Linked DNA regions of Trichocoleus sp. FACHB-46. Each later gene encodes a partner of the first gene's protein in a complex. Links are inferred from orthologs where the notes say so. Each region holds a gene or a part of one and is shown in the gene's direction. Other genes may lie near its edges.

The links. Proteins that work in one complex are often made in the same cells at the same time.
Region 2: the proteins of hisH (region 1) and hisF are in contact, whole or in part, in a crystal structure (PDB 6RU0), measured with the Thermotoga maritima proteins. The link is inferred for Trichocoleus sp. FACHB-46 from one-to-one orthologs. Residues at the interface, in WP_004080484.1 of Thermotoga maritima: Asn15, Arg18, Arg22, Arg117, Leu118, Pro119, His120, Met121, Gly122, Trp123, Asn124, Asn134, Gly135, Tyr136, Tyr138, Val140, Tyr158, Glu180, Lys181, Ser182, Ser183, Lys184, Ile185; in WP_004080486.1 of Thermotoga maritima: Met1, Leu2, Ala3, Arg5, Ser40, Glu41, Asp45, Glu46, Ala70, Glu71, Ile73, Asp74, Ile75, Pro76, Phe77, Asp98, Lys99, Ser122, Gln123, Glu161, Thr195, Leu196, Asn247, Arg249, Glu251.

The regions. Positions count from the first base shown.
Region 1 is NZ_JACJOD010000006.1:733-4,594, forward strand. The notes cover bases 440-3,325. They hold hisH (imidazole glycerol phosphate synthase subunit HisH), read left to right. Parts: upstream 440-1,503; coding sequence 1,504-2,148; downstream 2,149-3,325. Other genes in these bases: H6F72_RS00240 (DUF3370 domain-containing protein), read right to left, coding at 440-817; H6F72_RS00245 (peptidase C15), read right to left, coding at 929-1,441; rsmD (16S rRNA (guanine(966)-N(2))-methyltransferase RsmD), read left to right, coding at 2,206-2,754; petG (cytochrome b6-f complex subunit V), read right to left, coding at 2,929-3,042; H6F72_RS00265 (cytochrome c), read left to right, coding at 3,277-3,325. Outside these bases: more of H6F72_RS00240, read right to left, coding at 1-439; more of H6F72_RS00265, read left to right, coding at 3,326-3,651; H6F72_RS00270 (ABC transporter ATP-binding protein), read right to left, coding at 3,652-3,862. UniProt on the Escherichia coli protein: IGPS catalyzes the conversion of PRFAR and glutamine to IGP, AICAR and glutamate. The HisH subunit catalyzes the hydrolysis of glutamine to glutamate and ammonia as part of the synthesis of IGP and AICAR.
Region 2 is NZ_JACJOD010000014.1:59,157-61,915, forward strand. It holds hisF (imidazole glycerol phosphate synthase subunit HisF), read left to right. Parts: upstream 1-874; coding sequence 875-1,645; downstream 1,646-2,759. Other genes in the region: H6F72_RS10615 (ArsA family ATPase), read right to left, coding at 1-315; H6F72_RS10620 (DUF2862 domain-containing protein), read right to left, coding at 473-667; H6F72_RS30200 (hypothetical protein), read left to right, coding at 1,806-2,153; H6F72_RS10635 (response regulator), read left to right, coding at 2,650-2,759.

The DNA.
Region 1 (3,862 bases):
GAGCGACTCCAGCGACTCGACTGTAAATTACTTGGCCTGTTTTGATATCTGGAGGTGTAGGAGTCCGATCGCGTGGTCCTGATAACTCACCATTGTTCAAGAGGCTTTCCCATTCCTCTAGTGTGGGAGCCCGTTCATTCCCATCTGCATTGGTCTGCGCAAACATCCCTAAAGTAGCCAGATAGACTGGTCCGTTGCTCCTTAAGCGCATTAATGTAGAGCGACCATTGATAGGCGGATCGAGAGTTTTAACTGGGATTGGGAGATTGAGGAGCATGCGGCTTTCCCCGGGTGGGATCACCAGTTGTGCTGGGAAGTCAGCTTGCCTTCTGCCTCGCAAGATATCATTCATGGCGCGATCGCCTGGGCCTGCGTAGACGCTCCCAGTTGGATTTTCAATGTAGGGAGGTAGCTCAATAAAGGGGGCATCTGGTTGGCTGAGATAACTAGCGGCTTGCAGGATATCAACGGTGACTGGTTGGCTGCTGGAGTTGTGGAGAATTGCACCTAAATACAGTGTCTTCAAATCTTCAGGGGTAGTCGCTTTAGCAATGTGATGTGCGAAGAGATCGAAGCGGCCCTGAAGGGGGACATTAAGATGAGCCGCAGGAAAGCGTTTATTTGCAGAAGGAAAGGTCGAAAGTAGAATCCCTTCTTTCTGCACTACTTCCGGGCTATTGCTATTGAAGACTAAAACATCATCTAACTGACCAGGTAACGCCCTGACTTCTTGCAGACGCACAAATTCTTCCGAAGGCGGTGGGGAAGGCGTAGGAGTGGCTTGAGCCAAAGTGAAGAGGGGCAACAACGAGAACATGTGGCAGTTTGCTCGAAACGTATCAATAATAAAAAGTTTACGGGGTGCGGTAAGTTTCTATATTTGCCTTTGAAAAAATTGATCGGTTGGAGTGAATTTGATCAATTTCAATTACAGGCTCAGCAAGCGCTGCATAATTGTTAAGAAATCGGGCACGACGAGTTCTAGGTTTTGTGGAGTCAAAACTGGTACGTGAACAAAGAGGCAATGATTCTGGAGCTTTTGCTCTCTGCAATATTTCAAGAGCGAGTAATAAAGCCAATTACAAACAAATTGGCCAGCATCGTGACTGATGGCTGTTATGCGTAGGGCTGCGATTAAGGACTCTAAATCTAGAGGTGTGGTGATAACCTCATCGCCATGCTTGCCATTGGACTCCACTGTGAGCAGACAGCGGCTTTCTGCCATGCCACAACAAAGGATGATGCTGGGTTGTAATTCATCTACTTTGGCTAGAAGCTGAGATGGGGCGATATTAAAATCGACTGGAATCTGGCGGAGAAAATGCAGTTGTTGGGGGTAAGGATTTTGGTGGGAGACTATTTCCAGTAAGTCATCAGAAGAGTTCGATTGCTGGTGGGGTTGCCAGGTGGCAAAAGAAGTGAGGAGAATGGTTTGTGGCATGAGAGGTAATCTACAACCAACTACAATGAAAGTACTTTGAATCAGCGCAGGGATGTGGGTTAATGGCAGTCATTGCAGTGGTCGATTATGACATGGGCAACTTGCACTCGGTTTGCAAAGGCTTGGAGCGAGCAGGAGCCACACCTCAAATTACCGATCGCCCTGATGAGATCGCTCAAGCAGATGCAGTTGTCCTCCCTGGCGTGGGAGCCTTTGACCCAGCAGTGCAACATCTGCGATCGCGCCATTTAGAAGCACCCATCAAACAAGCGATCGCCAGTGGTAAGCCATTTCTAGGCATTTGCTTAGGCTTGCAAATTTTGTTTGACGGCAGTGAGGAAGGCCAAGAACCAGGCTTAGGAATTGTGCCTGGGGTGGTGCGTCATTTTCGCCGAGAGCCTGGAATTACAATTCCCCACATGGGTTGGAATCAGCTCAACTTGACGCAACCCCAATTACCTATCTGGCAAAGCTTGCCTGCTCAGCCTTGGGTGTATTTTGTCCACTCTTACTATGTTGATCCTATTGATCCTCAAGCGCGGGCTGCCACAGTGACGCATGGTTCCCAAATCGTGACAGCGGCGATCGCCCGAGACAATTTGATGGCGGTGCAGTTCCATCCCGAAAAGTCTTCTGATGCAGGCTTACAGATTTTAGCGAACTTTGTCAGTCAGGTTCGGACTGCCAGTTTAGTTGAATCACGATAATTTCAATTATATTTTTCCCTGCGAGATGACTATGGTAAGCGATCGCTGCGTTGATCCATGAGTTTAAGGATTTATGGAAATCGCCAACTAAAGACTCTGCCTGGGCAGATTACTCGACCTACATCTGCTCGGGTTCGAGAAGCTTTGTTTAACATGTGGCAGGGAAAGGTGGAAGGCTGCCGTTGGTTAGATTTGTGTACAGGTAGCGGCGCGATGGGAGCAGAGGCACTGTGCCGGGGAGCTGCTTCAGTACTGGGGATTGAGCAATCGAGCCGAGCTTGTAGCTTGATTCGGCAAAATTGGCAGCAGGTAGCCAAACCAGAGCAGCAATTTCAGGTGTGGCGGGGGGATATCTTGCAGCGCTTGCCAGGAGCCGCCGGCCAACAGTTTGACTGCATTTATTTTGATCCGCCTTATGCTAGCGATTTGTATCAACCCGTTTTAGAGGCGATCGCGCATTATCAACTCCTAGCGCCAGGGGGCGAAGTAGCTGTGGAACATGACCCTCAAGGTTGGACAATCGGTCAAATACCCACGCTGGAAGTTTGCCGTGAGAAAAACTATGGCAACACTGCCTTAACGTTTTACTGTCAAGCTACGACTTGATATGCAGCCCTAGAAACCGATTTGGGCAATCTAGTAAGTAAAGGCAGGTTAACCCCTGTGTTGGGCCATATCTCAGGGCAATGTCAGCTTGGCGCGATCGCAAATCCTAGTCAAAAAATTAGCCCTGACCTAGGAGGAAAACTCCGAAAAGGCCAGGGCTAGATTTTATGGATTTTACAGGCCGAGCTGGTTGCCGCGACGGTACTGTAGGTACGCTGCAACAAACAATCCAGCTAGGGTGATGGGAATCAAACCGAGAACAATCCCAGAAAGCAAAGGCTCTACCACGTCAAATCTCCTTATGACCGTTTGCAGTACGTTAACGTTTCTTGCCTGTTTCTCATACTACTAGTATTTCACCAAGTTGATTTTGTTGGTTGAGGTTATGTGAGGCCACAGGATTGTTGACTTTAGTCAGCCATCTGAGAAAACTCTCTCAGGTTGCCTGCACGCTTTGAAACTTTTAAGCTATGTTATTGAATGAAAAATTCTTTGTATCTCTCGTTTACAGTTAGAAACCTTTTGGATAACCAGACGATTAAGCCCGAAATTTTAATTCAGAAGATCAGCTTAATTGCGCTGTCAATTTTGCTGACGATTTTGTTGGTGATTCTGGGTGTCCACCAATGGCAAGTTTCTGATCCTTACGTCAAGAGTGTGCTGTCTCTTAGAGGAGACCCAGTGCTGGGCCATGCCATCTTTCAAATGAATTGTGCTGGATGTCATGGGCTGGAAGCAGACGGTCGGGTGGGTCCAAGTTTGCGAAATATTTCTGGGCGAAAGTCAAAGTTGAAGCTAATTCATCAAGTGATTAGTGGCAGAACGCCCCCAATGCCACAATTCCAACCGAGTCCGCAAGAAATGACAGATTTGCTGAGCTATCTGGAAACGCTTTAACTAGCCAATTTGGAATTGTTGGGCGTAGAAGCGAGCATAGCGATCGCCTTGCGCTAAAAGTTCTGCATGAGTCCCGGATTCCACCACACGGCCTTTTTCCAATACCAAAATGCGATCGGCGCGCCGGACAGTCGCAAGACGATGGGCAATGATGAATACAGTACGACCTTGCATCAGCCGTTCTAGCGCTTCTTGCACCAAAGCTTCAGAT
Region 2 (2,759 bases), on another replicon or contig:
TAGCACCCCCAACTCTTGACCAAACACAGCCTTTAAGATTGGAGTCCGTAAATACTGGGCTTCCAGTTTCTTCACTTCTTCCCAACTGCGTTCTAGCAAAGCAGCGCTTTGCAATTGCACAGCCTGCAAGTTAGAGGCAATTTCCTGAGGGTCAGCCGTCAAAGCATTTCCCAACAACACACCCAAGTTTGGGTCTGGCGCTTGACCGACGAGCAGGACTCGCTTACCTTCACTGGCATAGCGTTTAGCAGTGGCGATCGCAACCGTTGTCCGACCTGTGCCACCTTTTCCTAAAAACGTCAAAATTAAGGACATTAAAAGCTTCCTATAACAACAGCGCGCAACTCATTTGCTGCCTAGGACTTCTATGCTAAATGGCTGCACTGAAGGCTGTCCTCAGCTTAGCGGTAGGTTCAGCGTCAACCACTGTAAGAACGGAGCGCTTCAAGACTGGCTCACTTCAGCAACCGTCCTATTGGCTTACTTCTATTTCATCCTCAAAAAACCAAGTCGCAAATTTATCATCAAACTCTACGAGCACGCCCACACTGCTGCTATCCACCATCCTGAAATCACGAATGGTGCCAATTTGGCCCAATTTACTAATAACAGCAGGCGGAACGCGATCTCTCAAACGGCGAAGTTGTACTTTTTGACCGACTTTCATGGTTGAACTTAGTTGAACTCAATTGTTACAAACCATTTCACAGTCTATCAGCGTCTTGCTATTGCAACAGCATCCCTAGCGGCAAGAAATTTGGTTCCATCAAAAACCCTGGCCTCTGCTCCTGCGGTAAAGTCAAATGGGCTGGTAGAGGTTGCACAATCAACCGCCATTGCTGGCACCATATTGATACTGTGCAAGGAAACTGCGATGTTAGCGAAGCGGATTTTGCCCTGCTTGGATGTAAAAGCAGGACGAGTAGTAAAAGGAGTCAATTTCGTAGATCTGCGTGACGCTGGCGATCCGGTGGAGTTGGCGCAAGCCTATAACGCAGCTGGGGCTGATGAGCTGGTCTTTTTGGATATTACAGCAACCCACGAAGACCGAGGCATCATTTTTGATGTCGTTCACCGTACCGCCGAACAAGTGTTCATTCCTTTGACGGTGGGTGGAGGCATCCAAAACTTAGAGACAATTAAGAATTTGTTAAGAGCGGGAGCTGACAAAATCAGTTTAAATTCTGCGGCGGTACGCGACCCAGATTTAATCAATCGAGCCAGCGATCGCTTTGGTAGACAGTGCATTGTCATTGCCATTGACGCTCGGCGGCGACCAGATCCCAGCAACCCCGGTTGGGATGTGTTTGTACGGGGTGGGCGAGAAAATACAGGACTCGATGCGATCGCCTGGGCCAAAGAAGTCGAGCAACGAGGAGCGGGTGAATTGCTGATTACCAGTATGGACGCGGATGGCACCCAAGCAGGCTACGACGTAGAGCTGACCCGCACCATTGCTGAGCAAGTGCAGATCCCAGTCATCGCCTCTGGCGGTGCCGGAAACTGTGAGCATATCCATACGGTTCTAACTGAAGGTAAGGCCGAAGCAGCCCTGCTGGCATCTCTGCTGCACTACGGTCAGTTAACGGTGAGCCAGATTAAGCATCACCTTGCTGATCATCAGGTGCCCGTAAGGTTGCTGTAACTTTGGCTAGTTTTACTCTCAGCCTCTCCTGATAAAAAACTGATAACAAAGGCAATTCACTGAAATCACAGACAGCGGTCTAGATCCCGGACGGAGCTTACCGGTTAGGCTATCTTAATTTCTGTTACAATCCGTAAAGATTGCCTTTCGTAAACAACCAATGTTTACTCCTTTGATCGTTCTCGCTATTTTGATGGTCGTTATTGCCCTCGTGACCTGGGCCTTGCGCCTGATGCAAGAAGCCATTGAGCATCAAGAATTTTCTTTGATGCTGGCAGGGTGCTTAGTTGCGACAGCCGCCGCTGCAATCATGGGAGTTTATCTGATGATGGGCGACTACATGGGTTACGTGAGCCAGCTCGCCCAGCGTCCTTATGTAACCTACACTTTTTCCGAACTGCCGATTTGGGAAATTCAAGCCGAAGAAGTAGCCCAAATCAGCCTACCGCTGCATCGAGAAACCTTACAGAAGCGTGCTCCTCAAACCTTCGCTACTGTAAATCCCTAACAACAAGAATATTGGTGTCTCGTTCTTTCGACAGAAAATTCATAAAATGCTTGGGGTTGCTAGGTCTAACGCAGCTCTGAGCAATTCTGAGATAGCAGGTGAAAGCTTAAAACTCGATAAGATTCGAAACTTAAAGTCAAAATTATACAAATTTCCTGGGCTAGGAAAGCAGTTAAACTTTACTAGAAATTTCTCTGCATCAGGTTAGAAATACGGAACTAGAGGCCACACTAGAAGGGCTTAGCTTAGTGCTTCACCTCTTCACTTCTAGACTTAGCATTAGACATAGCATCTGGTTCGATCTAGGGTCCAATCTATCCAACCTTTGACCTGCTGTGAGGCTAATTTAAACAACTAAAGTTAAGTTGATAGTCCAATAATATTGGCATTTATCATTTACAACTTTGTTTGTAGTCTCACCAGTGTCTTTGGGAACTTTGAATAAAGTGGATGAGTTGCTCACCCAGATCTTCCGCAGAAATCTATTAACACCCGTATGGACAACGCCATCCCAGAACTTGCGATTCCCGAACTTGATAATATTAGTCGTCAGTTAATGAGCCTAGAAAAACCTCAAAAGCCCAAAATGCTCGTAGTAGATGATGA